Regions from separate parts of the Streptomyces sp. NBC_01803 genome, predicted to be linked through region 1. Evidence: riboswitches for the same ligand, from Rfam matches in the RefSeq annotation. Region 1 holds a riboswitch; the other holds the start of a gene.
What was found. Region 1 has a riboswitch for S-adenosylmethionine ahead of thrC (threonine synthase). Riboswitches for the same ligand answer to the same signal wherever they lie in the genome.
Positions count from the first base shown of each region.

Region 1 (15,167 bases):
GCAGCGCCGCCAGCCGCTCGTCCACGTCCGGACGGAACGCCCGCTCCCGCAGGAAGTCGGCGTCCGCCCCCAGACCGTGCACGCCCAGCCGCGTCGTGCGGCCCTCGTAGGTGACGGACAGCCCGTCCACCTCCGCGCCCAGCACGGCCGCGCAGCAGTCCGCGAAGGCCCGCGCCCAGCGGTGGGTGAGGAAGGCGGCCCGGTCCGCGCCCAGGATGCCCAGCAGCACCTGCCGCGCGATCGCGTCCGGCAGCACCGCGTACAGCTCGGGCGGCGCCCAGGGGGTGTGCGAGAAGTGCCCGATCCGCAGGTCGGGCCGGCGCTCGCGCAGCAGGCCGGGGACCAGCGAGAGGTGGTAGTCCTGCACGAGCACGGCCGCGCCCGGCGCGGCCTCGTCGGCCAGGGCGTCGGCGAAGGCCCGGTTGTACGTCTCGTACGCGGCCCACTGCTCCTCGAAGCCGGTGTCGAAGACCGGCTCCAGCGGCGTCTGGTACAGCAGGTGATGGACGAACCACAGCACGGAGTTGGCGACCCCGTTGTACGCCGCGTCGAACGTGCCGGCCGGGATGTCCAGCATCCGCACCGCCTGCCCACCCGTGTCGGCCGGGTCCAGCCGGGGGCCGGCCCGTCGGGCGGCCTCGCGGTCGCCGTCACCGAGCGCCGCGCAGACCCAGGTGCCGGCCGCGGTGCCCAGCGCGCTCAGCCCGGAGACCAGGCCGCCGCCGCCGCGCTTGGCGGTGAGCGAGCCGTCCTCGGCGATCCCGTAGCTCACGGGGCCGCGATTGGAGGCCACCAGCACCTGATCCGTGTGGCTCGTCGCCTCGGCGCTCATCCGTCGGTCTCCGTCCACCAGGGGGCGCGTCTCGGGCGGAGGCTAGCCAGTCCCACGGCTCAGGAAACGTGTCACCTGTCACAGCGGCCCCCGGTTCACCCCTGTGGGGGTGGACCGGGGGCCGCTGGGGCGATCTCGCTAGGCCGCCTTGCGGGCGGCGTACTCGGGGACGGTGGCCATCGGGGGCCGCTCCTCCGCGTTGATCGCGTGGGTCGACGGCGAGAAACCGCCGTCGTCCGTGCGTTCGAACTGGGTGAGCCCGAGTCTGATGGGCATCACCGAACCCGGCAGCCGGCTCTGCGCGGTGCGCATGATCGCGGCGGCCATCCGGCCCAGGGCCTGCCCGTCCTGGTGCCGGTGCTTGCGCACGCCCACGTCGACCTGGGCGAGGGCGTCGAGCCCCATCAGGTTGAGCGTGTCGATGAGCAGCCCGAGCTCCACGCCGTACCCGACGGGGAACGGGAGCCGCTCCAGCAGCGAGCGACGGGCCGCGTACTCCCCGCCGAGCGGCTGCACCACACCGGCGAGCTGCGGCCAGTGCAGATTCAGCAGGGGGCGGGCCACCAGCTCGGTGACTCTGCCGCCCTGCTTGGCCTGCGCCGGCTTGTCGCCCAGCGGCCGGTCGTACATCGCCTTCACGAGCTGCACGCTCGGCTCGGTGAGCAGGGGGCCGAGAATCCCCGAGACGAATCTGGAGTCGAAGTCCTTCAGGTCGGCGTCGACGAAACAGACGATCTCGCCGCTCGTGGCCAGGAGCGAGCGCCACAGCACCTCGCCCTTGCCCGGGACGGTCGGCATCCGCGGCAGGATCTCGTCGCGGTGCACGACCTTGGCGCCCGCCGCGGCGGCCACCTCCGAGGTGCGGTCGGTGGAGCCGGAGTCCACCACCATCAGTTCGTCGATCAGTGGCACGTCCTCCATGAGGTCGCGCCGCAGCGCTTCCACGATGGCACCGACGGTCGCCTCTTCGTTCAGCGCGGGGAGGACCACGCTGATGCTGCCTGCCGCGCCTGCTGCCCGCTTCGCGTTCAACAGCTGCGGCATAGAGCGGTCAGCGGCGTCCCAGGACCGGCGGCTCAGCCACTCCTCTGCCTCTTCCAGCACGAATGTCGCTCCTGTTCGCGTTCGGCCACATTTACTCCGTATGGCCGTATCTGCCCCTTCCTGGCGGGGTCCGAACCCAGTGAGACCAGGTTTCTTCTGTGATCTCGCGGTCTCATCCCGTGTCTCGCGGATCGGACGGCCCGGGCCATTGTGCGGGCCGTCCGTTACAGTCTCGAACAGCGCAGGTGTCCTCCGCATATCGGGAAGCCGCGCATACAACCACATACCGCTCATCCAGAGGGGCAGAGGGAACGGCCCGTTGAAGCCCCGGCAACCCTTCCGCCGGTCTCGTGAAGACGCGAGGCTCCCGGTGGGGAAGGTGCCAAATCCGTCCTGCGACGAGAGCCGTCGCGGGGAAGATGAGGAGAGGGCCTCGCACATGTCTGTGCTCACTCAGAAGGGCGGCGCGCGCGCCGCCACCCCCGCCGTCGACCTGGGTCCCGCCGTGGCGCTGTCCTGCCGGGAGTGCGGCGAGCGATTCGAGCTCGCCCCGATCTTCGCCTGCGCGTCCTGTTTCGGGCCGCTGGAGATCGCCTACGACCTTCCCAGCGGCGACCCCGAAGAGCTGAGGCGCCGGATCGCGGCGGGTCCGGCCAGCATCTGGCGTTACGCACCGCTGCTCCCCGTGCCCGCCGACGTGGCGGACAAGCCGAATCTGAACCCCGGCTGGACCCCGCTCGTCAAGGCCGACCGCCTCGCCGCCGCGCTGGGCGTCACCGGCGATCTGTATGTGAAGGACGACTCCGGCAACCCCACGCACTCCTTCAAGGACCGCGTGGTGGCCAACGCCGTGGAGGCCGCCCGCGCCTTCGGCTTCACCACCCTCTCCTGCTCCTCCACGGGCAACCTGGCCGGCGCCGTCGGCGCGGCGGCGGCCCGCGCGGGGCTGCGCTCCTGCGTCTTCATCCCGCACGACCTGGAGCAGGGCAAGGTCGTCATGGCGGCGGTGTACGGCGGCGACGTGGTCGGCATCCAGGGCACGTACGACGACGTGAACCGGTTCTGCAGCGAGCTGATCGGCGACCCGGCCGGCGAGCGCTGGGGCTTCGTGAACGTGAACCTCCGCCCCTACTACGCGGAGGGCTCCAAGACCCTGGCCTACGAGATCTGCGAGCAGCTCGGCTGGCGGTTGCCGGACCAGCTCGTGGTGCCGATCGCCTCCGGCTCCCAGCTCACCAAGATCGACAAGGGGCTCAAGGAGCTGATCGCCATCGGGCTGGTCGAGGAGAAGCCCTACAAGATCTTCGGCGCCCAGGCGGCCGGCTGCTCGCCGGTCTCGCAGGCGTACAAGGCGGGCCACGACGTGGTCCGGCCGGTCAAGCCGGACACCATCGCCAAGTCGCTGGCGATCGGCAATCCGGCGGACGGCCCGTATGTGCTGGACATCGCACGGCGTACGGGCGGCGCGATCGAGGACGTCACGGACGAGCAGGTCGTGGACGCCATCCACCTGCTGGCGCGCACCGAGGGCGTCTTCGCGGAGACCGCGGGCGGGGTGACGGTCGGGGTGACCAGGAAGCTCATCGAGTCCGGCGCTCTCGACCCCTCGCTGACGACGGTCGTCCTCAACACCGGTGACGGTCTGAAGACTCTGGACGCGGTGGAGTCCACCGCTCGTCCTTCCGCCATCATTCGTCCGAATCTTGACGCGTTCCGAGAGGCTGGCCTCGCATCATGAGTGTTACCGTCCGAATCCCGACCATTCTGCGCACGTACACCGGCGGTAAGGCGGAGGTCGCCGCCGAGGGCGAGACGCTCGGTGACGTGCTCGCCGACCTCGACCGGAAGCACCAGGGCATCGCCGGCCGGGTGCTGGACGACGACGGCAAGCTGCGGCGATTCGTCAACGTTTATGTGAACGACGACGACGTCCGCTTCACGGAAGGTCTGCGGACGCCGACCCCGGACGGCGCGGGCGTCTCGATCATCCCGGCCGTCGCGGGCGGCTGACCGCCCCGCCTTCACAGCGACTCCACGACCGCCTCCCGCGACCCGGTCGCGCGGGGCGGTCGGTCGCGAGCGGGCGCTAGAGTGGCCCTCGTCTCATCGCGTAATTGTGCCACCCGCATATGAATTCTCGTCACTTCGCACTAAGAAGATGATGAAAATTGGTGCACCAATTGTCGGGTTAGCGCTTTTGGGTACGCAAAAAACATTCAACTTTATGCTTTTATGCGGTCTTTGCCCGTTCTGGGTGGCCAAGAATTCCTTCCCGAATGGCCTGTTGCACTGGGCGTCCGTCCAGATACATTCAGCGGCGGTCGACGCGTTCCGGCGCACACCCCCAACCGCCAGGGGGTGGAGTCTGAGAGGTCTGACCCGGGCCCGCGAAGTGCGGTCCCGTGAAAGGGCCAGCAACATGGGGAGTTTGGAATGGCTCAGGGCACCGTCAAGTGGTTCAACGCGGAGAAGGGCTACGGCTTCATCGCGGTAGACGGTGGTGCGGACGTGTTCGTCCACTACAGCGCGATCCAGATGGACGGGTACCGCACCCTGGAAGAGGGGCAGCGGGTCGAGTTCGAGATCTCGCAAGGACAGAAGGGGCCACAGGCCGACATGGTCCGAGTGAGCGCCTGAACCGCCGACCGTACCGCTTCACGTCCCAGGGCCCGCACCCGATCAGGGTGCGGGCCCTGGCATGTGTCCCGCTCGCCCCCCGGTCCGCTCTCCCGCCCTCGCGGCACCCGGCGTCACCCTCCGATGCGCTTGCACTCGAAGGGGGAGAGTGCTAATCATTGGGCATTAGCACTCTGCAGGTGAGAGTGACAGAAGTAAGGACCGGTTCGGTGAGGTCCACAGGCCGGGCGGGGCAAGGAACCGCCAGGTCGGGGGCCGTCCGTCGCGGGCGCCAGCGCGGTCCGGAGCAACCCCACGCCGGTTTGGGAGGACCACTTCACATGGCCAAGATCATCGCGTTCAACGAGGAGGCGCGGCGCGGCCTTGAGCGCGGGATGAACCAGCTCGCCGACGCCGTCAAGGTCACACTCGGCCCCAAGGGCCGGAACGTCGTGCTGGAGAAGAAGTGGGGCGCCCCCACCATCACCAACGACGGTGTGTCCATCGCCAAGGAGATCGAGCTGGAGGATCCCTACGAGAAGATCGGCGCCGAGCTGGTCAAGGAAGTAGCCAAGAAGACGGACGACGTGGCCGGTGACGGCACGACGACCGCGACCGTCCTGGCGCAGGCGCTGGTCCGTGAGGGCCTGCGCAACGTCGCCGCCGGCGCCAACCCGATGGCGCTGAAGCGCGGCATCGAGGCCGCGGTCGAGAAGGTCTCCGAGGCCCTGCTGAACCAGGCCAAGGAGGTCGAGACCAAGGAGCAGATCGCCTCGACCGCCTCCATCTCCGCCGGCGACACCCAGATCGGTGAGCTGATCGCCGAGGCCATGGACAAGGTCGGCAAGGAAGGCGTCATCACCGTCGAGGAGTCGCAGACCTTCGGGCTGGAGCTTGAGCTCACCGAGGGCATGCGCTTCGACAAGGGCTACATCTCCGCCTACTTCGCGACCGACATGGAGCGCATGGAGGCCGAGCTGGAGGACCCCTACATCCTCATCGTCAACTCCAAGGTCAGCAACGTGAAGGACCTCCTTCCGCTGCTGGAGAAGGTCATGCAGTCGGGCAAGCCGCTGCTGATCATCGCCGAGGACGTCGAGGGCGAGGCCCTGTCCACCCTGGTCGTGAACAAGATCCGCGGCACCTTCAAGTCCGTCGCCGTCAAGGCCCCGGGCTTCGGCGACCGCCGCAAGGCCATGCTGGGCGACATCGCGATTCTCACCGGCGGCCAGGTGATCTCCGAGGAGGTCGGCCTCAAGCTGGAGAACGCGACGCTCGACCTGCTGGGCCGCGCGCGCAAGGTCGTCATCACCAAGGACGAGACCACGATCGTCGACGGCTCCGGTGACAGCGAGGCCGTCCAGGGCCGGGTCAACCAGATCCGCGCCGAGATCGAGTCCTCCGACTCGGACTACGACCGCGAGAAGCTCCAGGAGCGGCTGGCGAAGCTGGCCGGCGGCGTGGCCGTCATCAAGGCCGGTGCCGCCACCGAGGTGGAGCTGAAGGAGCGCAAGCACCGCATCGAGGACGCGGTGCGCAACGCCAAGGCCGCCGTCGAGGAGGGCATCGTCGCCGGTGGTGGCGTGGCCCTGCTCCAGGCGTCCAGCGTCTTCGAGAAGCTGGAGCTGGAGGGTGACGAGGCCACCGGCGCCGCCGCCGTCCGGCTGGCCCTGGAGGCCCCGCTGAAGCAGATCGCCGTGAACGCCGGCCTTGAGGGCGGTGTCGTGGTGGAGAAGGTGCGGAACCTGACCCCGGGCCACGGCCTCAACGCCGCCACCGGTGAGTACGTGGACATGCTGGCCGCGGGCATCATCGACCCGGCCAAGGTCACGCGCTCCGCGCTGCAGAACGCCGCCTCCATCGCGGCGCTGTTCCTGACGACCGAGGCCGTCATCGCCGACAAGCCGGAGAAGGCGGCTGCCGGTGCGGGCGACGCGGCCGGCGGCATGGGCGGCGGCATGGACTTCTGAGTCCGCGCCACGCCTCGCCGGCTCCGCCGGACAGGTGAGGAGGGCGGCACCCCCCGGATGGGGGGTGCCGCCCTCGTCGTTGTCATGCGTGGTGCGTGATGCGGAAGATCAGAGGTAGATGCCGAGGCTCTCCAGCAGGGCGACAAAGGCGTCCACGGTCGGCTGGATACCGAGGTCGACCTCCACCGCCGAAGCCGAGCCGGCCGACCCCATCACCGCGACGGCGGTGAGGATTCCGACGGTGGCGGCGGCCTTGACTCCGAAGCTACGCATGTTTCGCAAGGTGTCTCCCTTTCACTGTGGGGGTTGAGCGAGACATCTGACACGATTGTCCGCTGGTGTTACCAGTGGATGAAATAAGCCATGATCGCAGCAGCAAACCACCCATTCGGTGGACGTGCGTCTACTGACACTGACGTATCGGCCAGGTGGCGCAAAACCTAACCCCGGTCCGCCGCCGAGAGCGCGGCGCGCAGATGGCCGCGCGATTCCGTGAGCAGCCGGTCGGCCGTCGGCGCGTCGACGCCGCCGAGGATGGTGAGAATCGCGTGCTTCACCTCGCCGCCCGTCGCCGTCAAGGCGGACTCGATCACCCCGTCCGGCGCGCCGGTCGCGAGGCGCACGATGCGGCGCGAGCGGGCGCGGAGCTTCTCGTTGGAGGCGCGGACGTCCACCATCAGGTTCCCGTAGGTCTTGCCGAGCCGGATCATGCTGATGGTCGAGATCATGTTGAGCACCAGCTTCTGCGCGGTGCCCGCCTTCAGCCGCGTCGAGCCGGTGATCAGCTCGGGCCCGACGACCACCTCGATGCCGTGCTCGGCGGCGGCGGCCAGCGGCGAGCCGGCGTTGCACGACAGTCCGATGGTGAGCGCCCCGCGCGCCCTGGCGTGCTCCACCGCGCCGACCGCGTACGGCGTGCGCCCGGAGGCCGAGACGCCGACCACCACGTCGTCCGGCGTCACACCGTGCGCGTCCAGGTCGGCCGCCGCCAGCGCGCGGCTGTCCTCGGCGCCCTCGACGGCCGACACCATCGCCTCCGGGCCGCCCGCGATCAGGCCGATGACCTCCTCGGGCGCGGTGTTGAACGTGGGCGGGCACTCGCTGGCGTCCAGCACCCCCAGCCGGCCCGCCGTGCCCGCGCCCAGATAGAACAGCCTTCCGCCGCGCGCCAGGCGCTCCGCCGCCGCGTCGATGGCGGCGGCGATGCGCGGGAGCTGCGCGGCCACGGCGCCGGGGACGACGGCGTCCTCGGCGTTCATGGCGCGGGCGATGTCGAGCGTCGAGCGCTGGTCGATCTCGGCCAGCTCGGGACGGTGTGCCTCGGTCGTCAGCGATTCGAACTCGGTGGACATGCGGAGCGGCTCTCCGGTGGGGGGTGATGGCGGCTGCTTCAGCGGCGTTCCCGTGGTGCGTGGCGGTGCGCCAGCGCCTCGTAGCTGGCGTGCAGCGCGGGGGCGGCCGTCTCGTAGGTGCGCTGCGCGACACCGATGAACAGGCAGTCCACAACCAGGAGTTGGCTGGTGCGGCTGGACATGGCGGCCGGGCGCAGCTCGCTCTCGCGGGCGGTCGAGGTGGTCAGCACGTGGTCGGCGTAGTGCGTGACCTCGCCGTCCGGGCGGCCGGTGATGGCGATGGTGGTGGCGCCGTGGTCGAAGGCGGCTCGCAGCGGCTCGATGACGTCCACCGTGCGGCCGGAGTGGGTGATGGCGACGGCGACGTCCCCGGTGCGGAGCTGGACCGCGTTGGTGACGGCCAGGTGGGGGTCGGAGTGCGCGTGGGCGATCAGCCCGATGCGCAGCAGCTTCTGCGCCAGGTCCTGGGCGACGAGCGAGGAGGCGCCGATGCCGTAGACGTCGATGCGGCGGGCGGCGGCCAGGGCGGTGACGGACGCTTCGAGCTGGGCTATGTCCAGCGCGCCGGCCGTGTCGGTGAGGGTCTGGCGCTCGTCCTGGGTGAGCTTGGCGACGACGTCCCCGAGCGGGTCGTCCACCGAGATGTCCGCCGTGACGGCCGGGGCGGCGCCCGACGCCTGCTGGGCGGCGAGCCCGGCGAGGGCCAGGCGCAGGTCCCGGTACCCGGGATAGCCCAGGAGGCGGGCCGTGCGCACGACGGTGGCCTCGCTGGTGCCGGTGCGCTCGGCGAGACTGGTGACGGTGAGCGCGGCGCAGCCGGCCGGGTCGCTGGCGACGGTCTCGGCGACGCGCTGCATGGAACGGGTCATGGAAGGCGCCATGGTTCGCACCTTCGCGGCCAGCGCGCCCGGCTCGGGTGGAGCGGGCCGGGGCGCGATGGCGACGGGACGGGGTCTGCCGGCCCGGCGGGTGAAATTTTCCTTCATCGCTTTCCTCACAGGTGAAACGTATTTTCGAGCGCGAGGTCCGTCAAGCTCTCCGGGCCGCTCGGACGAGTCGGGGATGTCCGGTGGCTCTGAGCCTTCGGTGTTCTGGTCCAATGGTCGGTATGGAACAGCCGACTCCGGAAGACGCCGTCCACCGTGGCAGGGCCCTGGTGCTGGCCGATCTGGCCGCCGACCAGGTGGCCGGGCCGGAGGAGGTCTCCCTCCTGGAGGAAGCAGTTTCCCACCGGCGCTGGTGGTGCGACCAGTGGCCGGCCGGGGCGGCCTTCGTGCCGGGGTTGCTCGCGCAGGACATGCAGGACGCGCTGCTCGGCCGGCGCGGGCGCTGGCCGTTGTGTCCGTTGTGCGGGGGAGACGACCCGCACGCCCTGGAGGTGGAGCCGGAGTTGGGGGAGGACCCGCACTGGGTCTGCGGGGTGACCGGCCAGGTCGTGGCCGCCGTCGGCTCGCTGGCGAGGGCCCGCCGGTGACCGTGTACATCGATCCGCCCACCTGGCCGGGGCACGGCCGGATGTGGTCGCACCTGGTCAGCGACACGTCGTTCGCCGAACTGCACGCCTTCGCCGCCCGGTTGGGGGCGCCGCGCCGTGCCTTCGAGCGTGACCACTACGACCTGCCCGCCGAGCGGTACGCGGACGCCGTCGCGCTGGGCGCCGTCGAGGTCGGCAGCCGCGAGCTGGTCGCCCGGCTGCGGGCGGCCGGGCTGCGGCGGCGCAAGCGGCGTCAGCGCACGTAGACCCCGGCGCGGGCGGCCTCGGTGGCGGCCTCGGCGGCGCGGTCCGCGCTGTCCTCGTCCAGCGGCCCGCCGCTCGCCAGCAGCCGGTAGTAGAGCGGTGCCGAGACCGCCCTGATCACCTCGCGCGCGTCCGTGCCCCCGGGCAGCTCGCCGCGCTCGACGGCGCCTTCCACGCAGGGTGCCCACTCGTCGACGCGGACCTCGTAGAACCGGTGCAGTGCCTCGGCGGTGCGCTCGTCGCAGGTGGCGGCGGCGATGACCGCCTTGAAGAGCGCGCCCTGCCGGGGGTCGGCGAGGGCGCGCCGCACCAGGCGGGCGTTGGCCTTGAGGTCGTCGAGCAGCGCGCCGGACTCGTCGCGGGGCAACGGCTGTTCCGCCATGTCGAGCAGCAGATCGGCGACGAGCCCGGTGACCGTGCCCCAGCGGCGGTAGACCGTCGTCTTGCCCACCCCGGCGCGGCGCGCCACGTCCGCGAGGTCGAGGTGGGCGAAGCCGCGCTCGGCCAGGGCGTCCCCGGCCGCGTCGAGGACGGCCGCGCGCACCCGGGCCGTGCGGCCTCCCGGGCGTACGGTGCCGGGCCCGGCCGACTCCGCCGGGTCTTGTGCGTCGTCAGTCATCAAAGGCTCTCCAGTCCCGCGTCGATGCTGGTGCGTGTGCTCGCGTCAGATCAACGGGTCTCCCGTTGTCCTCAGTTCCTCCCCGGAGGAACCTCCATGTCCGCGCTCGCTCCCGCCGCCCCACCACCAGCAGACGCGAACGGGGTGGGACACCTGACCACCCGTCAGCGGCTCGTGCCGGTCCTCCTGTCCGGGGGCCCGGCTCAGGCTCGCCCTGGACTTCTCGATCCTGGACGTGGCCCTGCCGGTCCGCGGCGCCGGCCTCGGCTTCTCGCCGGCCGCGTTCCTGGCGACCGCGGCCGTCACCCGCGCCGGGCTGTCGCCGCCGTTCACCGTCTCCTTCAGCGATGGCGTCCAGGGCGGCGCGCATCGCACGGGAATACGCATGGACGCGAGCGCGTTTGGCCCCCCGTGTCCGCTCCCTCCGAGACCTCCGGTTCCTCGTCCCTGCCCGTCGCCGTATACGTGCTTGGTGCCGCCGTATTCGCCCTCGGCACCTCGGAGTTCATGCTCTCCGGGCTGTTGCCCGATGTCGCGGACGATCTGGACGTCTCGATCCCGACCGCCGGACTGCTGATCTCCGCCTTCGCCATCGGTATGGTCGTCGGCGCCCCGCTGCTGGCCGCCGCCACCCAGCGGCTGCCCCGGCGGCAGGCGCTGCTCGGGCTGCTCGCGGTCTTCGGCGCCGGGCACGTCGTCGGAGCGGTGGCGCCCGGCTACGCGCTGCTGTTCGCGTGCCGGGTGATCAGCGCGCTCGCCTGCGCGGGCTTCTGGGCGGTGGGCACCGCGGTCGCCATCTCGCTGGTGTCGGCCGACGCCCGCGCGCGGGCCATGGCGGTGATGCTGGGCGGGCTGAGCATCGCCAACATCGCCGGCGTACCGGCCGGCGCGCTGCTCGGGCAGCACCTGGGGTGGCGGTCGGCGTTCTGGGCGGTGGCGCTGCTGACCGCCCTCGGGCTGGCGGGCGTGCTCGCGTTCGTGCCCCGGGGCGTCGGCGCCCGGGACGCGGCCCGGCGGCCGAGGCTCCGCGCCGAGCTGGTGATGTACCGTGACCGGCAGGTGTGGCTGGCCATCGGCACCATCGCGTTCTTCGCCGCGGGCACCTTCTGCTTCTTCTCCTACCTCGCGCCGCTGCTCACCGACGTCACCGGGCTCGGCGAGGGTTGGGTGCCGGTGGTGCTGGTGCTGTACGGGATCGGGGCGCTGACCGGCACCCTCGTCGGCGGGCGGCTCGCCGACCGCCACATGTTCGGCACGCTCTACACCGGCCTGGGCGCCGCCACCGCGGCGCTGGCGCTGATCGCGCTCACGGCGCGGAACCCGGTGGCCGTCGTCGCCCTGTCCGGACTCCTGGGCCTGGCCGCCTTCGTCGGCGCGCCGGCGCTCAACGCCCGCATCTTCGTCCTGGCGGGGGCCGCCGCTCCGACCCTCGCGGGCGCCACGGTGACCTCGGCGTTCAACACCGGGAACACCATCGGCCCTTGGGCCGGCGGCGTGGTGATCAGCGTCGGCCTCGGCTACGCCTGGACGGCCGGGCTCGGTGCGCTGCTGGTTCTCGCGGCGCTGGCCGGAGCCTGGCTCCAGGACCGCGAGGCGCGGCGTGGCTCACGAGCCGTCGCGGGCGGGCGTCCCTTCGCCGGTGCACTCCCGCGCAAGAAAGTGTCGACCCAGAGCTAACGACTCCGGCCCGCCGCTGCGGCATGCTCGACAACGAGCCGCCGAAGTAGGAGCGGACGGGCGAGGCGGCACTTCGGTGTCGTCCAGGCCCACCGCCCTGGGCCCCGGGGACTGACCATCCCCGGTGGCCCGCGGCTCGGCCGACTGGCCGGCGCGTCGAATGAACGGGGGCGATGCGCCGGTCCCCTAGGGGGAAGGGAGCGGAAGCGGCGGACACGGCCGCTTCCGCTCCCTCACGGTGCGTCGCTCCCTCACGGTGCGTCGCCTGCCCGCCTGCCCGCGTGCCCGCGTGCCCGCGTGCCCGCGTGCCAGCCTGCCCGGCGCCCGCGTGCTCCGGTCAGGTCCGCACGGCGCCGAGCGTCTGCTGCCGGAAGTCCCGGGGCGGAACGCCGTACGTCGCGCGGAACGTGCGGCTGAAGTCGGCGGCGTTGGGGAAGCCCCAGCGGGCGGCGATGGCGTGGATGGGCATGCCGCGCAGCGCCGCGTCGGAGAGCGCCCGGCGGATGTGCTCCAGGCGCTGCCGCCGGATGAACGCCGCGACCGTGGTGCCCTCCGTCTGGAACAGCTTGTGCAGATAGCTCACCGAGATGTGGTGCGCGTCGGCGACGGTCTGCGGGGAGAGCTCCGGGTCGGACAGATGCTCCTGGATGAAGACGCGGATGCGCAGGATCAGCGTCCTGGCGCGCGACTCGGGCGTCACCGCGTCCTCGCCGGCCAGCAGATGGCCGAAGAGCGCGGACACCAGGTCGACCGCCACGGTGCCGAGCCGGGGCCCGTCCGCCGGGCCGAAGGAGTCGGCGTCCGCCGTCAGCCCGCTGAGGAACTTCTCCAGCAGCGCGCCGAACCCCTCGTCGACGGGCACCCGCCGCCCGAAGAGCCGTTCCACCCTGGCGGGCGGCAGCGCGAGCATGGACTTGGGCACGATCATGCACAGCGACTGGTACGGCTCCCCGCCCGCCGGCACGTGGAAGGCGGACATCTCGACGCGCGCCGGATCGTGCACGTACAGGCCGCCCGCCGGGGACACCGCGGAGACGCTGTTCCGCTCGGTCCACTCGGTGCGCACGATGCCGTTCTGGACAAGGGAGATCTGGTAGATGTCCGAGCCGCTCGCGAAGGGCGAGGTCGGGGTCCGGTGCACCTCCATCGGGAGGAACCGCTTGTGGGACACCTGCACGGCGCCCAACTGGAGATACCGCTCGTGCGCCCAGTAGTCCTCGGCGTGTTCGCTTCTCGCGTCGTAGAACTCCCGCACCATCCCCCGGAAGCGCTCGAAACGCTCCTCACGTGGCAGATCGTCGCTGCGGAACGCGGTCTCGATCATCTCTGGAGCAAACCCCCTTCGGCTGGACGCGCGCGCAACTCGCGTTGAGCACCCGTAAAGGCAACGCCTCGGCGCCGCGTAAAGCTTCCCTGCCGTACTGGACGGGCGCGAGGGGCTTTCGCGTTCCCGCGACCAGTGCACTCCCGCGCAAGAAACTGTGGACTCGCTGCTAAGGACTCCGCCTCGCCGGTCCGCCATCCTCGGAGTGTGCCGCCGGGAGGCGGCTCGGCCTTCGCGGTGACCGACGTGGAAGGCCGGGGAAGAGGTGGCGTGTTGGCAGCACTACGGCCCTTCAGCGAGTTCCCGGGGCCGGCTTCCTCTTTCGCGCGGAACAGAGGTGCACATGGACGGGTCGGCGCGTCGTTGACAACGGGGGCGATGCGTCGGCCGTACAAGGGGAGGGGAGCGGAAGCGGTGGACTCCCGCGCTTCCGCTCCCCACCACTGCGGGCGCCGCCCGTCGTGTCGTGCCTTCTCAGCCATCGGACCCCAGAGCGTGTTGTCGGTAGTCGCGGGGCGGAACACCATACGCCGCTCGGAAGGCCCGGCTGAAATCCGCCGAGTTGGCGAAGCCCCAGTGTGTGGCGATGGTGTGGATCGGCGTGCCCCGCAGCGCCCTGTCGGTGAGGGCGTGACGCGCCCGTTCCAGGCGCTCGTGGCGGATGAACGCCGCGACCGTGGTGTCCTCGGTCCGGAACAGCTTGTGCAGATAGCTCACCGAGATGTGGTGCGCGTCGGCGATGGCCTGCGGCGTCAAGTCCGCGCTGGTCAGGTGCCGTTTGATGAAGGCCCGGATGCGCAGGGTCAGCGCCCGCGATCTGCTCTCGGGTGGGAGTGCGGACTCGGCCGCCAGCAGGCTGCCGAAGAGCGCGGCGACCAGATCGACCGCGACCGTGCCGAGCCTGGGCCCGTCGTCGGGGCCGAACGACGCGCTGTCGGTGGTCAGCTGGCGGATGAACATGGTGAGCATCGCGCCGAAGCCGCTGTCCACGGGCAGCCGTTCGCCCAGCAGCCGGTCGACCTTGTCGGTCGGCAGCGTCAGCAGCGACTTGGGAACGCTCAGCCCGATCTCGTGATACGGCCGTGCCTCGTCGTGCGTGCGGAAGGACACCGAGCGCACGCGGCTGATGTCGTGCACGTACAGCCCGCCGGGACTCGTCGAGAAGTCCCCGTGGGTGAAGGCGGTGTGCACCACGCCCTGGACCGGGAAGACCAGCTCGTAGGTGTCGGGGACCGGGGCCGACTCGGAGCGGGACACCCGGGTGAGGTCCATCGGCAGATAGGACTTGGTGCCCAGCTGCACGGCGCCCATCGGCAGGAAGCGCTCGCACGCGAAGAAGTGGTCGGCGTGGTCGCTGGTCAGCTCGAAGACGCCCCGATAGCGGCCATGGCAGTAGTCGAAACGTTCACTCCGGGGCAGATCGTCACTGTGGAACCCACGCTCGACCATGCCGACAGCAAACCTCCTCCGGGTACACGCCCGGTCAACTCCGGATAAACGTCTCGTGTGACGTCGGCTCGGCACCGTGAACCCTGCCCAGCCGGGAGGAGTTGACGCTCTTCGCGGTCAACCGGTCAGCAGCCGCAGCTCTCCACGCAGGTTGAAGCGCGCCGTGGTCTCCCAGTGTTCCTTCCCGTACGGGGTGCGGAACAGGTGCGGCAGCGCGAGGAGATGGCGCAGCACGACCGCCCGTCCGGCGCGGAAGTCCTCGTCGGTCACGAAGCCGTACTCCTGGCGGACCTCGGCCGCGTACGCCGCGTACCGCGCGGGCGGTCCGGCCAGCACGGCGAGGTCGGCGTCGCACAGGGCCGCGCCGTTGGCGTCGCCGTCGGCCGGGTCGTGCGTCGCGGTGAGCCGCACCAGCCGCGCCACCTCGTCGCGGCGGGCCCCGGGCGGCAGCAGCCGTTCGGCGAGCAGGGCGGACCGCTCCTCGTTGTCCGAGGCGTACGGGTCGTATACGGCGTCGTGGAACCAGGCCGCCAGGCCGACCGCGGT
Region 1 covers NZ_CP109073.1:2,668,993-2,684,159, reverse strand. Annotated here, with positions in the region: gene OIE51_RS11710 (alpha,alpha-trehalose-phosphate synthase (UDP-forming)) at 1-832, opposite strand, end outside; gene OIE51_RS11705 (glucosyl-3-phosphoglycerate synthase) at 971-1,936, opposite strand; SAM riboswitch class I at 2,164-2,302, shown strand; gene thrC (threonine synthase) at 2,316-3,614, shown strand; gene OIE51_RS11695 (ubiquitin-like small modifier protein 1) at 3,611-3,886, shown strand; gene OIE51_RS11690 (cold-shock protein) at 4,310-4,513, shown strand; gene groL (chaperonin GroEL) at 4,834-6,462, shown strand; gene OIE51_RS11680 (hypothetical protein) at 6,571-6,735, opposite strand; gene murQ (N-acetylmuramic acid 6-phosphate etherase) at 6,903-7,814, opposite strand; gene OIE51_RS11670 (MurR/RpiR family transcriptional regulator) at 7,853-8,800, opposite strand; gene OIE51_RS11665 (hypothetical protein) at 8,923-9,288, shown strand; gene OIE51_RS11660 (DUF4031 domain-containing protein) at 9,285-9,554, shown strand; gene OIE51_RS11655 (TetR/AcrR family transcriptional regulator) at 9,542-10,171, opposite strand; gene OIE51_RS11650 (Cmx/CmrA family chloramphenicol efflux MFS transporter) at 10,619-11,848, shown strand; gene OIE51_RS11645 (helix-turn-helix domain-containing protein) at 12,186-13,172, opposite strand; gene OIE51_RS11640 (helix-turn-helix domain-containing protein) at 13,647-14,621, opposite strand; gene OIE51_RS11635 (HD domain-containing protein) at 14,739-15,167, opposite strand, start outside.

Region 2 (15,167 bases), 1.4 Mb from region 1:
GCGGGCTGCTCGCGCCGGGCGACACAGCCGCCAGCCGCGTGTGGTCCGCCGAAGTGGCGGGCAGCGCCGTGGAGATCGTGCGGAAGATCGGCGCGTCGGGACTGCTGATGCAGCCCACCGCGGGCGACCTCGCCCACCCCCGGCTCCGCCCGCACCTCGACCGGTACATGCGCGGCCGGGGCATCGACGCCGAGCGGAAGTCGCGGCTGTTCCGCCTGGCCTGGGAGCTGACCGGCGACGGGTTCGGCCAGCGCCAGGACCTCTACGAGTATGTCCACCGCGGGGACTTGACCCGGAACCGGATCAACCTCTTCAAGCGCTACGACCAGAGCGCCACGCGCGAACGGCTGCGGCGGCTGGTCGAGCCCCCCGGGGCCTTGTCGCAGTCCCCGTCCCCGACCCAGTCCCCGACCGCGCCCTTGGAGGCACAGCGATGACGACATCAGCCGTCGAGGCCCAGGCCCGTACCCTGTCCGGCTACGCGGACGCCAGCCGACTCCGCCAGGAGCACGACCGGGACTGGGTACTGGACCACATCCCGGGCGAGCCCGCCACCCTGGTCGATCTGGGCAGCGGCATAGGCCAGTTGCTGGAGGCGGCGCTGCACCGCTTCCCCTCGCTGGAGCTGGCGGTCGGCCTGGAGCGTTCGCCCCACCGCATCACCGAGGCCGCCGCGCGCCTGAAGCCCCACGGCGGCCGGGTCGCGTTGGCCGAGGCCGACCTGAACGCCCCCGCGCCGGTGCCCCACCGACCCGACGTGGTGACGATGACCTCGGTGCTGCACTGGCTGTACCCCACGGAGGACCGCGTCCTGGCGTGGGTGCGCGAACACCTCGCGCCCGGCGGGCACTTCCTGCTGACGACCTACCACCCCGCGCGCGACGAGCACGGCCTGGGCGGCGAGGACGACATCGTCCGCGACGCCCTCACCGCCCTGGGCGTGCCGCGCGCGGACGTCCCCGCCCTGTTCGCGGGTGGCGGGGTGCTGCCCATCGCCACCCGTACCCGGACCGTCGAGGATCTGGCGGCCCTGCTGGAACGGGACTTCCGCACCGACGGGACGTGGGAGCGCGACGCCGTGGTCACCGTGGCGGACGCCGCGCAGTACACCCGTTTCCACGCCGCCACCTTCGGGGACTACTACAGCGGCCTCGTCACGCCCGCCCGGCGCGAGGAGTTCTTCCGCGCCGTCGGGGAAGCCGCCGCCCGGCGCCAGGAGGAGCGCGGCCGGGTCAGCGACATGCCCGTGCGACTCTGGCGGCTCACACCTCGCGCCTGACCGCGCGCCTCCGCCCCCTTGCCCGTCCCACCGCCCAGGAGCGTTCACCGATGTCAACTCCCCGCCCCAGCACGGAACTCGGAGCGTTCCTGCGTGCCCACCGCGAGCTGCTGAAGCCCGGCGACGTCGGACTGAGCGCCACGGCACGCAGGCGTACCCCCGGGCTGCGCCGCGAGGAGGTGGCCTCGCTCTCCGGCGTGGGGCTGGCCTGGTACACGTGGCTGGAGCAGGGCCGGGTGACCGCCTCCCGGCAGGTGCTGGAGGCGGTCGCCCGAGCCCTGCGCCTGGACCCGGCGGGCACCCGGCACGCGATGCGGCTCGCCGGATACCACGAGCCCGCCGGACCGGTCGGCGGGGACGGCCGCGGGCGGCTGACAGCCGCCGTCCAGCCGGTGCTCGACTCGTGGCCGGCGAGCCCGGCGGTGCTCCTGGACCAGTATTTCGATCTGCTGGCCTGGAACACGGCCTGGAGCGCCCTGTGGGGGGCGCCCGAGACGATCCCGGCCGAGCGCCGCAACCTGATGTGGCTGATGGCAGCCGACCAGCGGCTGCGCACCGTCATGCACGACTGGGAGCCGCTGGCGATGAACGTCTTCCAGCACTTCCGCGCTCAGGCCGGGCCCGCCCTCGCCGACGCGAGGACCAGCGAGGTCTACCGTCAGCTGGACGAGGACGCTCCGGAGTTGCGTCACTGGTGGGGCTGCCGCTCGGTCGCCGAGCTGACCGCCCGCACGGTGACGGTCGAGCCGAGGACCGGGCAGCGCATCCAGCTCGCGCTGTCCTCGTTCCACCCGGTCGACGACCCCTCGGCGCTCGTCCTGCTCTTCACCCCCGACTCGGCCGAGGACCGGGCGCGGATGGCGGCCCTGGCCGAGCCGGGGCCGCGCGCCGTCCCGACGCCGTCCTCCGCTACTCCTGACCGGCGGGCCGGCTGACCGCCGCCCGCGCGCCCCGGCCCACCAGCAGACCGCCGAGCGCCGCGAGCACGGCCAGTCCCGCGCCCACCGCCAGCACGCCGTCCGCCACATCGCCGAACGCGCCGACCGCCCAGGCGCCGAGGCCGGTGCCCGCGTACATGGTGGAGGTCAGCCACGCGCTGGACGTGGCCCGCAGCTCCGGCGCGGCCGTGCCCGCCAGCGTCTGCTGATCGGTCACGAAGCCACCGCTCGCGACGAACCACAGGGTGACCCCGGCCAGCGCCAGAACCAGGCCGGGACCCGTGGCCGCCACGGCGATGCCCGCCGCCAGCAGCAGGCCCCACAGGCCCAGCAGCGGCAGATCCGTGCGCCCCGCCGCGCGGAACCGGTCGCCGAGCCGCCCGCCGAGCAGCGACCCGGCCACGCTCCCGGCCCCGACCAGCACCCCGACGAGGCCCAGGGCCTCCACGGAGAGGTCGAAACGGTCGACCAGCAGCGCGCCGAGGAACGTGTACGCGCCCAGGTTGGCCGCGTTGAACGCCGTGTTGACCAGCAGCCCCTCGCGCAGCGCGGGCACCCGCCACGCGGCCAGCACGCCCCGGATCGCGCCCACCGGCACCCCCCGCCCTGCGGCGGGCCCGACCTGCCGCAGCAGCAGCGGCACGGCCGCGGCGGTGCCCAGGGTCAGCGCCCAGAACGCGGAACGCCAGCCCGCCACACCGGCCAGCAGACCGCCGAGCGGCACGCCCACGACCTGGCCGCAGGAGAACAGCGCCATGCCGAGGCCCAGTGCCCGGCCGCGCACCCGGTCCGACGTGGACTCCGAGATGTGCGCCCAGATCGCCGGCCCGGCCGCGGCGGCGGCCAGCCCGGCGAGCGCCCGGGAGACGACGAGCAGCGCCAGGCTGGTCGAGAGCGCGGCGGCGGCGTTGGAGACCGCGAACAGCGCGGTCCCGGCGAGCAGCGCGCGGCGGCGGCCGAACCGGTCGCTGAGCAGCCCGAGGAACGGTGCCGCGACCGCGTACGCCAGGACGTAGGCGGTGACGCTCGACGCGGCGGCTGCCTCGCTCACACCGATGTCGTCGGAAATGGTGGGCAACAGCGGTGAGATGAGAAAGGTCTCGGTCCCGAAGAGGAACAGCAGCACGAACACACCCGCGTAGCGGAGCCGGTCGAACCCCTCCACCGGACCGGCGGACGCGGGCTCGACACCCGGATCGGCACCCGGATCGGCGGCGGGATCGGCGGTGGGATCGACACCGGACTTCGGATCGGACTCGGTCGGGGAAACGCCGCTCAAGCGGATCACCACCTCGCGTATCGGCGCGGAGCCGCGTCCCGGCACGGCACGCGGCCCGCCGGGGCCGGGCGGCGCGGAGTGCGGCTCCGGCGGGGGGACGGGGCCGCCCGGCCAGGTCATCGTGGGCGGCCCCACGCGGCGGCAACCAGCCAGGCGATCATCCTGTGACCGCCACTCATACCCTTGCGTCCGGAGAGTGAGACGGGGGCGACGGCCGGTGGCGGGCGGTGGCAGGATGGCGCCCAAGGTCACGAGTGACAGCGACAACGGCCCCGGCCCGCTGTCCGGCAACCCTCCTTCCGTGGCGGGGTGCCCCGGGTGATGACCGGGCCGTGGACAGCAAGGTCCGCGGCAAGCGCGGTATTTCAGGGAGCACGCCATGAGTCGGCGAATGATCTAGGCCCGGGGACTTCTTCCCAGGGCCTTCACCCGATCCCCCGCGGTCCGGCGGCCGGCACCACGTGTCCCGCCCGGCCTTCTTTCCCCGTCCCGACACGGTGCGGCGACCCCGCCGCGGCGTCCGCCGGACGGATCGTCATGCCTTCCGGGAGACTCACCATGACCACCACCACCGCGCCCGCCACCACCGGCACCACCACCACCGCCGTCACGGTCACCGCGCCCGCCACCACCGGCACCACCACCACCGCCGTCACGGTCACCGCGCCCGCCACCACCGGCACCACCGCCACCACCACCGCGCCCGCCACCACCGCCGCCATCGCGCCCGTCACCACCGCCACCGTCACCGCGCCCGCCACCGCCACCACCACCACCGTCCCCGCCCCTCCGGCCGTGCTCAGCGCCGGAGTGCGGGTGCCGCTCGCGGACGGCGGCGAAGCCGAGTACGCGGCGCTCGACTACGCGGCCAGCGCCCCCGCCCTGCGCCAGGTCTGGGACGACATCGCCGCCTACGCCCCCTACTACGGCAGCGTCCACCGGGGAGCCGGACACCTGTCGCTGCTCTCCACCCGGCTGTTCGAGGAGAGCCGGGAGGCCGTCGCCCGTTTCCTCGGCTGCCGACCCGGCGACCAGGTCGTCTTCACCCGCTCCACCACCGACTCGCTCAACCTGCTGGCCGCCGCCACGCCCGCCGGGACCCGCGTGTTCGTCTTCGAGACCGAGCACCACGCGGCGCTGCTGCCGTGGCGCGGCCGGGACGTGAGCTTCCTGCCCGCGCCCCGTTCCCCCGAGGAGGCCGTCCGCACCACCGAGCAGGCCCTGCGGACGGCCCCGCCGGGACCGAAGCTGCTGTGCGTCACCGGCGCCTCCAACGTCACCGGCGAGCTGTGGCCGGTCCGCGAACTCGCCGCCGCCGCCCACCGGCACGGCGCGCGGATCGTCCTGGACGCCGCCCAGCTCGCCCCGCACCGGCCCGTGGACATCGCCACACTGGACGTGGACTGGGTCGCGTTCTCCGGGCACAAGCTGTACGCGCCGTTCGGCTCCGGCGTCCTCGCGGGCCGCGCGGACTGGCTGGCGGCGGCCGACCCGTACCTCGCGGGCGGCGGGGCGAGCCGCACTGTGTCCCGCCGCCCCGACGGCGGCGTGGCGGTGGAGTGGCACACCGACGAGTCCCGGCACGAGGCCGGCTCCCCCAACGTCATCGGCGCCTACGCCATCGCCTCCGCCTGCCGCACCCTCACCGGGGCCGGGTTCGACCGGCTCGTCGCGGACGAGGACCACCTGCTGGGCCGTCTGAGGACCGGCCTCGACGCCCTCCCCGCCGTCCGCACCCTGTCCCTCTTCGGTCCGGACGCCCCCCGGGTGCCCGTGGTGTCCTTCACCGTCGAGGGCTGGGACAGCGCGGAGTTCGCCCGGACCCTGTCGGAGCGCTACGGAATCGGCGTCCGCTCCGGCCTCTTCTGCGCGCACCCCCTGGTCCGCACCCTGCTCGGCGAGGAGCCCGCCGACTGCGACGGTCCGCTCCAGGCCATCCGCGTCAGCTTCGGCACCGGCACCCCGCCCGGACACATCGACCGCCTCCTCCGCGCGACGGCCGAACTGACAGCCGGGTGAGGCCCGTTGACAGCCGGCAAGCACGTCCACCCTCGGCCACGTCGCCCACCGGCCGGCGCCGCGCCGCCCACCCGCCGAGTGCGAGGACATCGCGCGGCCGGCGCTCTCGTCCATCGATCCGTCCTGGAGTGCGTCTCGCGCCGAGGCCCACGTTTTCCTGACTGGTCAGCAGGAGCGAAAGGAGGGCGTTGGTGACTCCCCTGGCCTCCCCCAGCGCGCCTCCGGTGCGGTAGAAGAGGCGAACAGAGTTCATCCGGCAGGCGCCTTCGCCACCGCGGCGGTGACGGCAAGCGACTGAGAGGGAGTCCGGCGATCCGCCAACCCCGTGCCTTGGCCCCGCCTCAGCGGCGAGCCCGCGCGGCCCGACGCGCGGCACGCCGACATCCCGGCACGGCTAGTACTCCACCTGCCGATCCGCGGCGCCATGGCGTGGAGAGGCTGACGGCCTTCGCGCGCACAGCGGAACTGGGGATGCCGGGCAGTGCCCGGCATCCCGAGGGCGGTTCTCCGTCACCACCTGGCCGGGTCGGCGACGAAGGCCGCCCGCGCCGCACCGAGCAGTGCCCCGGTGGCGGCGGGTGCCTCCTCGGGATGACCTGCCTGCCACTTCACGACGTACGAGCACAAAGGCGCGACCGCGACCCCCTCACGGGCGGCCATGCGATACAACTCGCGCACCAGCGCGCCCGCGTAGCCCCTGCCCGTGTGTTCGGGATCGACGACGGTGTGGACCGGCACGAGTGCCGGCTGCGGCTCCCGCAGGACGAAGTATTGGATGAAGCCGACGATCTCGCCGTCGAGACGCCCGACCAGGAGACCCTGGTCCCTGACGTCGCTGATGTCGATACCGATGTCGCTCATGACGCTCCCTCTTCGCCGTCAGTGGTGAACCGCTTGACGAAGGAGAGTGCGGTGTCGGCGACTTCGCGCCAGCCGCTGTCGATGGTCAGTGCGTGACCGCGCCCCTTCATCTCGATGATCTCGGTGACCGCGTTCTCGTTACGCTCCTGCCTCTTGTATGAGGCGTTGGCAATGGCCCACGGCACGGTGCGGTCCTTCTCGCCCGAGATGATGAGCAGCGGACCACGCTCGGGATTGAGGGTGTTGACCTTCACCTCGGTCCACGGATTGATGTTCGCCACCGCCGCCTGGAACAGTGGCTCCCCCGGCGCGGGCACCGCGAACTGCTCGTACAGCTCCATCGCCTCCTCCTCGCCGACGGCGTTGGCGAAGGAATAGCGGAACTGGTCGTAGGTGAGCGGAACGGCCCGGTGGTAATTGGCCGGGTTTCCCAGGACCACGCTCGCCGCCCGCAGCGAGGAGATCGGCAGCGGCAGCACACCGCGAAAAGGCGCTGGGTCGATGGCCACCGAGGCCGCCGACAGCCCCCGCCCGGCGATCATCTGCGTGATGAGCCCGCCGAAGGAATGCCCGACGACGACCGGCTTGTGCTTCAGCCGCTCCATCAGCCCGGCGAAGTGGTCGGCGACCTGCCCCACGCTCTTGCCCGCGAAGACCTCGGGATGGGCGTTGGCCTCCGCGACAGTGTCCGGGTCGTCGGGCCAACCCGGTGTCAGGGGCGCATAGCCCGCCGACTCGAAGACCCGCGCCCACCGTTCCCAGCTGCTGGGCAGCAGCCAGAGACCGTGAATGAACACGACAGGGATGCGGTCGCCCGCGTTGATGCGCTCGATGGTTTCGAGATCGGCCGATGCTGACACGACAGATGTCCTCACTTCGGAGACGGAGTCATATCGTTCCGACTCCCTGAATGGGTGGCGTCAGCCTCAAGCTAGGGCGAGTGCCCCAGGCGGGATGACCGCGTGTGCAGTGGCGGTATCCCGACAGCGCACATTGTCGTGGCCGTCCCCCGCCTCGCCTCCGCCTTCATCGGACAAACCTGTGTGAATCGGGTTCGCGTTGGTCGTGTCGAGGCGGGGCCCAGGGACGGGGCCGGCGGATCGCGGGACAGCGATCGGCCAGGCGACAGAACAGTCCACCGGGCACACGAACTCGTGACGCTCCGCGCACTCCTCGTGCGCGAGTGAGCAGGGTCGGTCTCCTGGAGCGCTCCAGTGCCGTCAGATGACTGAGGACTGGACGTCCGGACACGCGCACACTCGAACCAGGGTGAGTGCGGCCTCGCGGAGACCTCGGTTCGGATCCGATACCGAGATCCCGCTCGCCACCGGAGTATGTGAGCCGAGGAGTCTGTGTGCGACCTGTGCTGAGTACGGCTTCCGTTCCCGAAGCGGAGAGAGTCAGCGCCTGGCAGCGCGCCGTCCGCCACCTGCTGGCTCCGGTGCGGGTCACCCCTCGGCGGACCCAGCACGCCTTCGAAGGCAGTGTGGCGGCCGTCGACCTCGGCTATCTGCGCGTGCTGTCGGTGGAAGCGGACCCGATGCGACTGAGCCGCGACGCCCGCCTGGTCGCCGCGGCTCCCGAGAACCGCCTCGCCCTCGCCGTGCAGGCATCCGGAACCGCCTTGCTGCATCAGGATGGGCGAAGCGCTGTGCTGAGACCCGGAGAACTGGCCCTGTTCCATCTTCGCCGTCCGTTCACCCTGGAACAGCGGCAGCGCTTCTCCCTGCACCTGCTCCGGCTGCCCGAACAGTCGCTGGGCAGCGCCGCGGGCGGAGTGGACCGGATCACCGGACGTGCCATCACGCCGGCCGGGGGCGTTGCCGCGCTCCTCGCGCCGTTCGTGACGGGGCTCGTCGCGGATGCCGCGCGGATCACGGCACCGGTCGGCGACCGGCTGGCAGGGAACGCGGCCGATCTGCTGGCCACCTTGGTCGACGAGCTGGCGGGGGCTGGTGACAGCGACCGCGGCAATGCCCGCGATCACCTTCTTCCGTTGATCCGCCGCTACATCGACGAGAACCTCCGTGATCCCGAGCTGTCTCCCGAACGCGTCGCCGGGGCTCACCGCATCTCGGTCCGGTATCTGCACCGTCTTTTCGAAGCGGAGGAGACCACGGTACGGAAGCTGATCCAGCGGCGGCGTGTCGAGGAGTGCGCCCACGAGTTGGTACGGCGTGGGCGGGCGGCGCCGACCATCTCGACGGTCGCGCGGAGCTGGGGTTTCCAGAACCCCGCGCACTTCAGCCGTGCGTTCAAGGCGGTGTACGGACACTCGCCCCGCCATTGGCGCAGGGATGCGGGAACCACGCCCGGCCGAGGCACTGGATGTTGTCACCCGCCCGAGTCGTTTCCCAGTCCCCGGGGACGGACCGGGGGTGCTGCCGCCGCCACGCACACGGGGGCAGCCGTCGACTCCGCGAAAGCGCCGGGTGAGGTCGCTGAGGCCGGGGAAGCCGTCTGACTTCCCGCGAGCCGGTTCCCGTCGCTCCGCGATGTCCGACCGGGCGGCGGCATACGCGCGTGCTTCAGCCCGCGAGCAGCAGGACTCCGGTGTCCTCGTCCCGCGCCGCGGCCGAACCGTCGGCGCTTCGGACTTTGTGCCAGTCGCTCGGTGAGATGCCATACGCGGCACGGAAACTGCGGCTGAAATGGGCGGCGTTCACAAAGCCCCAGCGCTTGGCCACCGCGGAGACGGATGAGGTGGCCTGCCCGAGCCGGGCCAGCTCGCGCCTGCACTCCTCCAGTCGGCGTTGCTGAATCCATCTGCTGATCGTGGTGCCTTCGCTGACGAAGACCTTGTGCAGGTATCTGACCGAGACATGATGGTGCGCGGCGATCATCTCGGGTGACAGCTCGCGGTCGCCCAGGTTCTGGTTCACGAAGCTGCGAATTCGCCGCACCATGTCGAGGCGATCGGCATTCTCGTCCGCCGCGCCGACGTCCGCGTGTTCGGACACCGTCCGTTCGGACAGCATGGTGCCGAGCAGATCCGTCACACTGCCGGCAAGTCGGTGAGCGACGTGCGGCGAGTAGGACGAGACCGAATCGGCGATGGTCTCAAGAAGTGGAGCGAGTAGCTGAACAACGCCGTTACCGGACTGTCGGTGGACTCCGCCCAGGAATTCCCTGTCCTTTTCCGGAATGCCCAGCACAGCACCGGGGATCCGGAACACGTGCAGACGGAAGCCTTCGAGCTCACGCAGCGTGTAGGGACGTGCCCAGTCGATGACGAACACGTCGCCCGGCCCGCAGCGCTGGGCCCAGTCATCCTGAGCGAGCCCGGCCAAGCCCCTGGTGTGGATACCGACACACAGGGCGTCGGCTGGACTCGGCCCGATGGACCAGGTCGGTCCCGCCAGGTTTTGCGCACCGCCCTCGACTGTGCTGACCCGCAGGAATCCACATCGGTGTGACACGATCCGGCCCCTGAACGAGGAGCCCCTCCGCAGGGCGGTTTCCTTCGACAGCGAGGCCGGCGAGACGGACTCCCCCTGCGCCGGCCGCTCCTGATCGGCGACAGACGTGGTGATGAACGCCAGGCTCACGTGGCCCTCCCGGTGCGAAGTGGTTCAGCGGAACTTCGGCGGCCTTTCAGCGGCCGGCGGGCCCCATCGACGTACCAAGACCTCATGAGTGCGATTCTCCCGAAGGAGGCGTGCGCGGAGTTAAGTCATCTGACTGTGCGGGCGCCGAAAATGTTCGGCGAGCAGTGCCGTACCCATGTCGCCCCACGCCGTTCATCTTCGCCGGTCCGCCGTAGCAAGGGGAATAAGAGCCCGTTACCGGGTGTTTACCTCAATCCCCGGACACACGAATTCGTCAACGGCGCCCGGGCCGAACCCCGGATCCCCGAGGTGCCGGTCCACGCGGGCGCGGACGTCCCGGGCCGGGGTGTGTCGGGAACCGACCGTGGGCCCTCGACGTCACCGGCGGCCCGCGCGGTGCCGGGCCTTCCAGCGATGGCGCCCCGTACGAAGCGACCGTCACCGGCGGAGTGGCCATGGCGACAGCCCGGCTCCAGCGGCGCTCGACGGTCCCGTTCTCCGGGAATCCGGCCGTGTCGATCACAGGTGTCACGGGGGGCTCCAGCCGGTCACGGTGCCGGGACCCACCGCCGCGCAAGCGGCCGGCCCGGCAGCAGGTCCAGCCGCCGGACCCAGCCTGGAACGCCGGATGACTTACGTCATCGGCATGCTGACCGCCAAACGACGGTGAGGACGCGATATCGCCGAGAGACGCTTGACTCTGAGCGCAGATCCGTGCTCTCCGCGCGCACGTAGACTGCTCCTGTCCAGGTCAGATCACTGGTGCGGGAGAGCCTTGGATGCCAGACAACATACTGTTCGGTAGGGACAAAGAGCTGGCGACTGTCGATGAGCTGGTCGACGGACTACCGGAGCGCGGCAGTGCGCTGCTGATCCAAGGAGCCCCCGGGATCGGCAAATCCTCCCTCCTGGCCCACGCGGTCGCCCGGGCCCAGAGCTCGGGAATCACCGTCCTCAAGGCATCGGGTGTACAGGCCGAGACCCATCTGCCGTTCGCGGGGCTGCACCAGCTGACCCGGACCATGATGGATCGCGTCTCTGGCCTTCCTCCCGCCCAGGCGGACGCGCTGCGGAGCGCCTTCGGCATGGCGGAGCCGTCCTCCGACACCTCCGCCCCCCAGTTCTTCATGATCGCCCTGGCCACGCTCAGCCTGCTCGGCGAGGCCGCCGCCGACATCCCCGTTCTGCTGGTCGTGGACGACGCCCAATGGCTCGACACGCCGACCCTGGACGTTCTCGGCTTCATCGCACGGCGCGTGGGTGCCGAACCCCTCGGCCTGCTGCTCGCCCTCCGCGAAGGCCACACCGCCTCGCTGGCGACCCTTGACATCCGCGCACTCCATCTGAGGCCGCTGGAGCCGACCGCGGCCGACGCTCTGCTGGACGCCCGCAAACCCGGTCTCGGCCCAGGCGTACGCCGCCGCGTGGTGGACACGGCCGCCGGCAACCCCTTGGCGCTCATCGAGCTGCCGATCATCCTCGGCGCGGAGGCGACCTCCGAGTCCGTGGCATCGACAACGCTCCCCCTCACCACCAGACTCGAACGTGCTTTCGCCTCACGCCTGGCCGATCTGCCTTCCGACACGCGCAGCGCACTGCTCGTCACCGCCGCCGACGACGGCGACGCGCTGGCCGAGGTGCTCGCCGCCGTTTCGACGCTCACCGGCACGGAGATTTCCGTACGGTCCCTGGAGCCCGCCATCGCCGCACGTCTGGTGTTCGCCGACGAGTTCCACATCGGCTTCACCCATTCCTTGGTGCGCTCCGCCGTCCTGGGCTCGGCAACGCTCACCGACCGTCTCGCCGCCCACGGCGCACTCGCCGACATCCTGCACGGACAGCCTGACCGACAGGCATGGCACCGGGCCGCGGCCATCGGCCGTCCCGACGAAGCGGTGGCGCGGGAACTGGACCAGGTGGCCCTCAGAGCGAGAGGGCGTGGCGCCACCGCGGTGGCCATGACGGCGTTGGAACGCGCCACAGCACTGAGCGAATTCCCCGAAGGAAGAGCGGCACGCGTCCTGAACGCCGCCGAGCTGGGCCTCGAACTCGGCAAGACGGACCACGCGTCAAGCCTGTTGCGGCAGGCCGAGCCGCTGGAGTTCGGCGTGCGGGAGCGGGCGCGACTGCTCCTGCTGCGTGAGGGACTCGAAGTGGAAGTCGCGACGAGCATCCCTCGGCTGCACCTCCTGATCACGACAGCGGAGCGGGTCTCCGAGGCCGGGGATCCGGAACTGGCCCTGCGGCTGCTGCGCACAGCCGCGCGGCGGTGCTGGTGGTCGGACCCAGGTCGAGAACTGCGGGAACGCGTGGTGGCCGCGGCCGAGCGGCTGCCCGTTCCGGAACTCCACCCGGACCTCGTGTACACACTGGCCACGGCGACCCCGGTGGAGCGGTCAGGGACGGTGCTCGACCGCCTGGAGCGCCTCGAACGTCAGGGCGGATACGACTTTCTGGCCGCCGCCACCCTGGGCACCGCGGCCACGACAGTGAACGCGTACGACCACGCCATTGGATTCCTCCAGCACGCGGCGGCCGGGCTTCGTGCCCAAGGCCGTCTGGGCCTTCTGGCCCAGACTCTGGTGTCCCTCGCTTTGAGCGCGGTGCACACCGTCGATTGGGAGACCGGGCTCCCGGCCGCGGCCGAGGCGATGCGTCTGGCCGAGGAGAACGCCCAGCCTCGCTGGCTGGCCGGTGCGCGGATCGCGAAGGCTCAGTTCGCCGCGTTGCACGGAGATCTGGACACGGCGCTCGCTGTCATCGGCGAGGCGGAGGGGCGCGGGCTGTCCGTGGCCAATCCGTCCGGTCTCGCGTTCATCCAGATCACGCGCGGCCTCATCGGCCTCGCCGCCGGCAACCACGCGGAAACGTTTCACTGCGTCTGGCGAGTATTCGACCCGGCCGACCCTGCTTACCATCCGTTCCTGCAGACCATCGCCATCGCGGAGTTGGCCGAGGCCGCGACGGGCGATGATCAACGAGCCATGGCAAGGGCCGCGTTGCGGCAGCTCGACGCGACCGCCGGATCGAGCGAGGCCCAACTGACCCGGATCAACCTGGGATTCGCCCATGCGCTGCTCTCCGAGGACGAGCACGCGGAAGAGCGCTTCCGAGCGGCGTTCGATCTGGACATGTCCCATGCGCCCTTTACGCGCGCCCGACTGATGCTCGCCCATGGCGCCTGGCTCCGACGGCAACGCCGCGTGATGGAAGCTCGCGCTCCGCTCCGGATCGCCCGGGAGTCCTTCGCGGCACTCGGTGTGGAGCCGTGGTGCGAACGCGCCCGCCAGGAGCTCCGCTCGGCGGGCGAGGGCAGCAAGCGTCAAAGCCGTACCGATTGGGACCTGCTGACACCTCAAGAGCTGCAGATCGCGCAGCTCGCGGCGGAGGGCCTCTCCAACAAGGAGATAGGTCAGCAGCTGTACCTGTCACCGCGAACGATCGGCGCGCACCTGTACCGCATCTTCCCGAAGCTCGCGATCACCTCTCGCGGCCAGCTGAGGGACAAGCTGAGCGCGGGCTGAGCCCGAGGACCCTCCCGTCCGCGCACGCCCGCCGGCACTCACAACGTGCGGCGCACGCCCGCCTGCCGTTCCAGGTCGCGCAGTTGAACCGTGAGGTCCCCTTCCACCGCGGCATGCGCCGGGCCGCTGCGTCCGATCGGGAGAACCTGCTCGCCTCGCATGTCCTCCAGCATGAGCGCGAATGCCGCGTACGTGGCCACCGCCGCGAGCAGCAGTCCGAACGCCCCCGAGACATAGGCCAGCCACTCGGCGCCGGTGAGGTTGTAGAGCGCGGCTACCGCGAACCGTGGCACGGCAACGCAGAGGACGAACCACAGGGCACGCTTGCGCCGCGCGACCGACGCCATGAGCAGGGCGAAGCACGCGAAGACGAGGTTCAGTACACCGAGCACCTCGGCACCACCCGGCGGGTTGACCGCCAGAACGAGGGAGCTCGCCAACCATGTCCCGGAGAAACAGGCCATCAGAGTCGCCGCGAGGACGTCCCTCGCTCCGAAGGCGAGGATGCTCACCAAGAACTGGAGAACGAACGCCGGCAGGATCGTCAGGGCGACCGCACGATGGGCATCGTCACCGAAGAACCCCAGTTGCAGGCTTCCCACGATCACCGAGGCGATGGCCACGGCGAAAAAGCCGAGCGGCATCGGGGACGCGATCGGACGCAGATTGATCCGCGTCATCGAACGGAGGTCCGGCTCGAAATGCCGGCCGGCGGGTTCGGGCTGTTGAGGATGCTGGTCTTGACTGGCGTTCATCGTGATCTCCCTGGGAGCCGTCGTCTGCGGAAGGGCTTGCTGGGCAGGGGGTTCACAGCACGAAGCACGGGTCGAAGATCTCCGTGCGCGGCTCTGGCGCGAAGCCGCGTGCCATCCGCCACTGACGGTGCTGCTCCGACTCGGCGACGGCCTCCGCGAGGAGGTCGGCCTGCCGGGCACCGGTTACGCTGGGCCGCGGCGTGGCCTGGTAGCCACCGAAGTGGGCGACGGGGCTCCAGGAGGGACTGAGGGGCTCGATCGCCTCGTCGAGTCCCTCGTACTCGGCCGCCGCGTGGACGATGCGTCCGCCCACCACGGTCAGGACCGACTCGATGTGCGCGATGTCCTGCTCGGGCACGGTGAAGTAGTCGTCGGAGAGGATCGCGAGGTCCCCGAAGTAGCCCTCTTTGAGGATGCCCTTGACGCCTTCCTCGCCGGTCAGACGGGCCCCGCCTCGCGTGTACAACTCCAGGGCCGTCTCACGCGTGAGGCGGTTCTCCGCGGGGTAAAGGGCGAGGTCGCCAACGGTCCGCCCGGTGACGAGCCAGTGCAGCGCGACCCACGGGTTGTACGAGGACACCCGTGTGGCGTCGGTGCCCGCGCCGACGACGAGCCCCTTGGCGAGCATGCGCCGCACCGGAGGAGTGTGGGCCGCGGCCTGGGCACCGTAGCGGTCGACGAAGGCGCGCCCTTGGAAGGACATGCGGTTCTGCACGGACACCGCCCCACCGAGAGCCGCGATCCGGTCCAGGCTGGAGTCACTGACCGTCTCGGCGTGGTCGAACAGCCAGCGGTTCCCGGTCGGGAACAGCCCGTCGGCGGCGAGCTTCTCGAACACGTCGAGGTCGCGGCGGATCGTCTCGTCATAGGTGGCGTGCAGGCGGAAGCCCCAGCCGTTCTCCATGAGCAGGCGCACGGCCTTCTCGAACTCGACCTCGTAGCCCTGGGAGAGTTCAGGACGCGG
Region 2 covers NZ_CP109073.1:1,234,845-1,250,011, forward strand. Annotated here, with positions in the region: gene OIE51_RS05020 (4-hydroxyphenylacetate 3-hydroxylase family protein) at 1-437, shown strand, start outside; gene OIE51_RS05025 (class I SAM-dependent methyltransferase) at 434-1,279, shown strand; gene OIE51_RS05030 (helix-turn-helix domain-containing protein) at 1,330-2,214, shown strand; gene OIE51_RS05035 (MFS transporter) at 2,189-3,496, opposite strand; SAM riboswitch class IV at 3,743-3,860, shown strand; gene OIE51_RS05040 (aminotransferase class V-fold PLP-dependent enzyme) at 4,055-5,515, shown strand; gene OIE51_RS05045 (GNAT family N-acetyltransferase) at 6,026-6,376, opposite strand; gene OIE51_RS05050 (alpha/beta hydrolase) at 6,373-7,236, opposite strand; gene OIE51_RS05055 (helix-turn-helix domain-containing protein) at 7,740-8,840, shown strand; gene OIE51_RS05060 (helix-turn-helix domain-containing protein) at 8,905-9,924, opposite strand; gene OIE51_RS05065 (ATP-binding protein) at 10,704-13,448, shown strand; gene OIE51_RS05070 (GPR1/FUN34/YaaH family transporter) at 13,487-14,203, opposite strand; gene OIE51_RS05075 (amidohydrolase) at 14,256-15,167, opposite strand, start outside.
Region 2: it holds a riboswitch for S-adenosylmethionine, as region 1 does, so the genes downstream of both, OIE51_RS05040 (aminotransferase class V-fold PLP-dependent enzyme) here and thrC (threonine synthase) in region 1, are expected to answer to the same signal.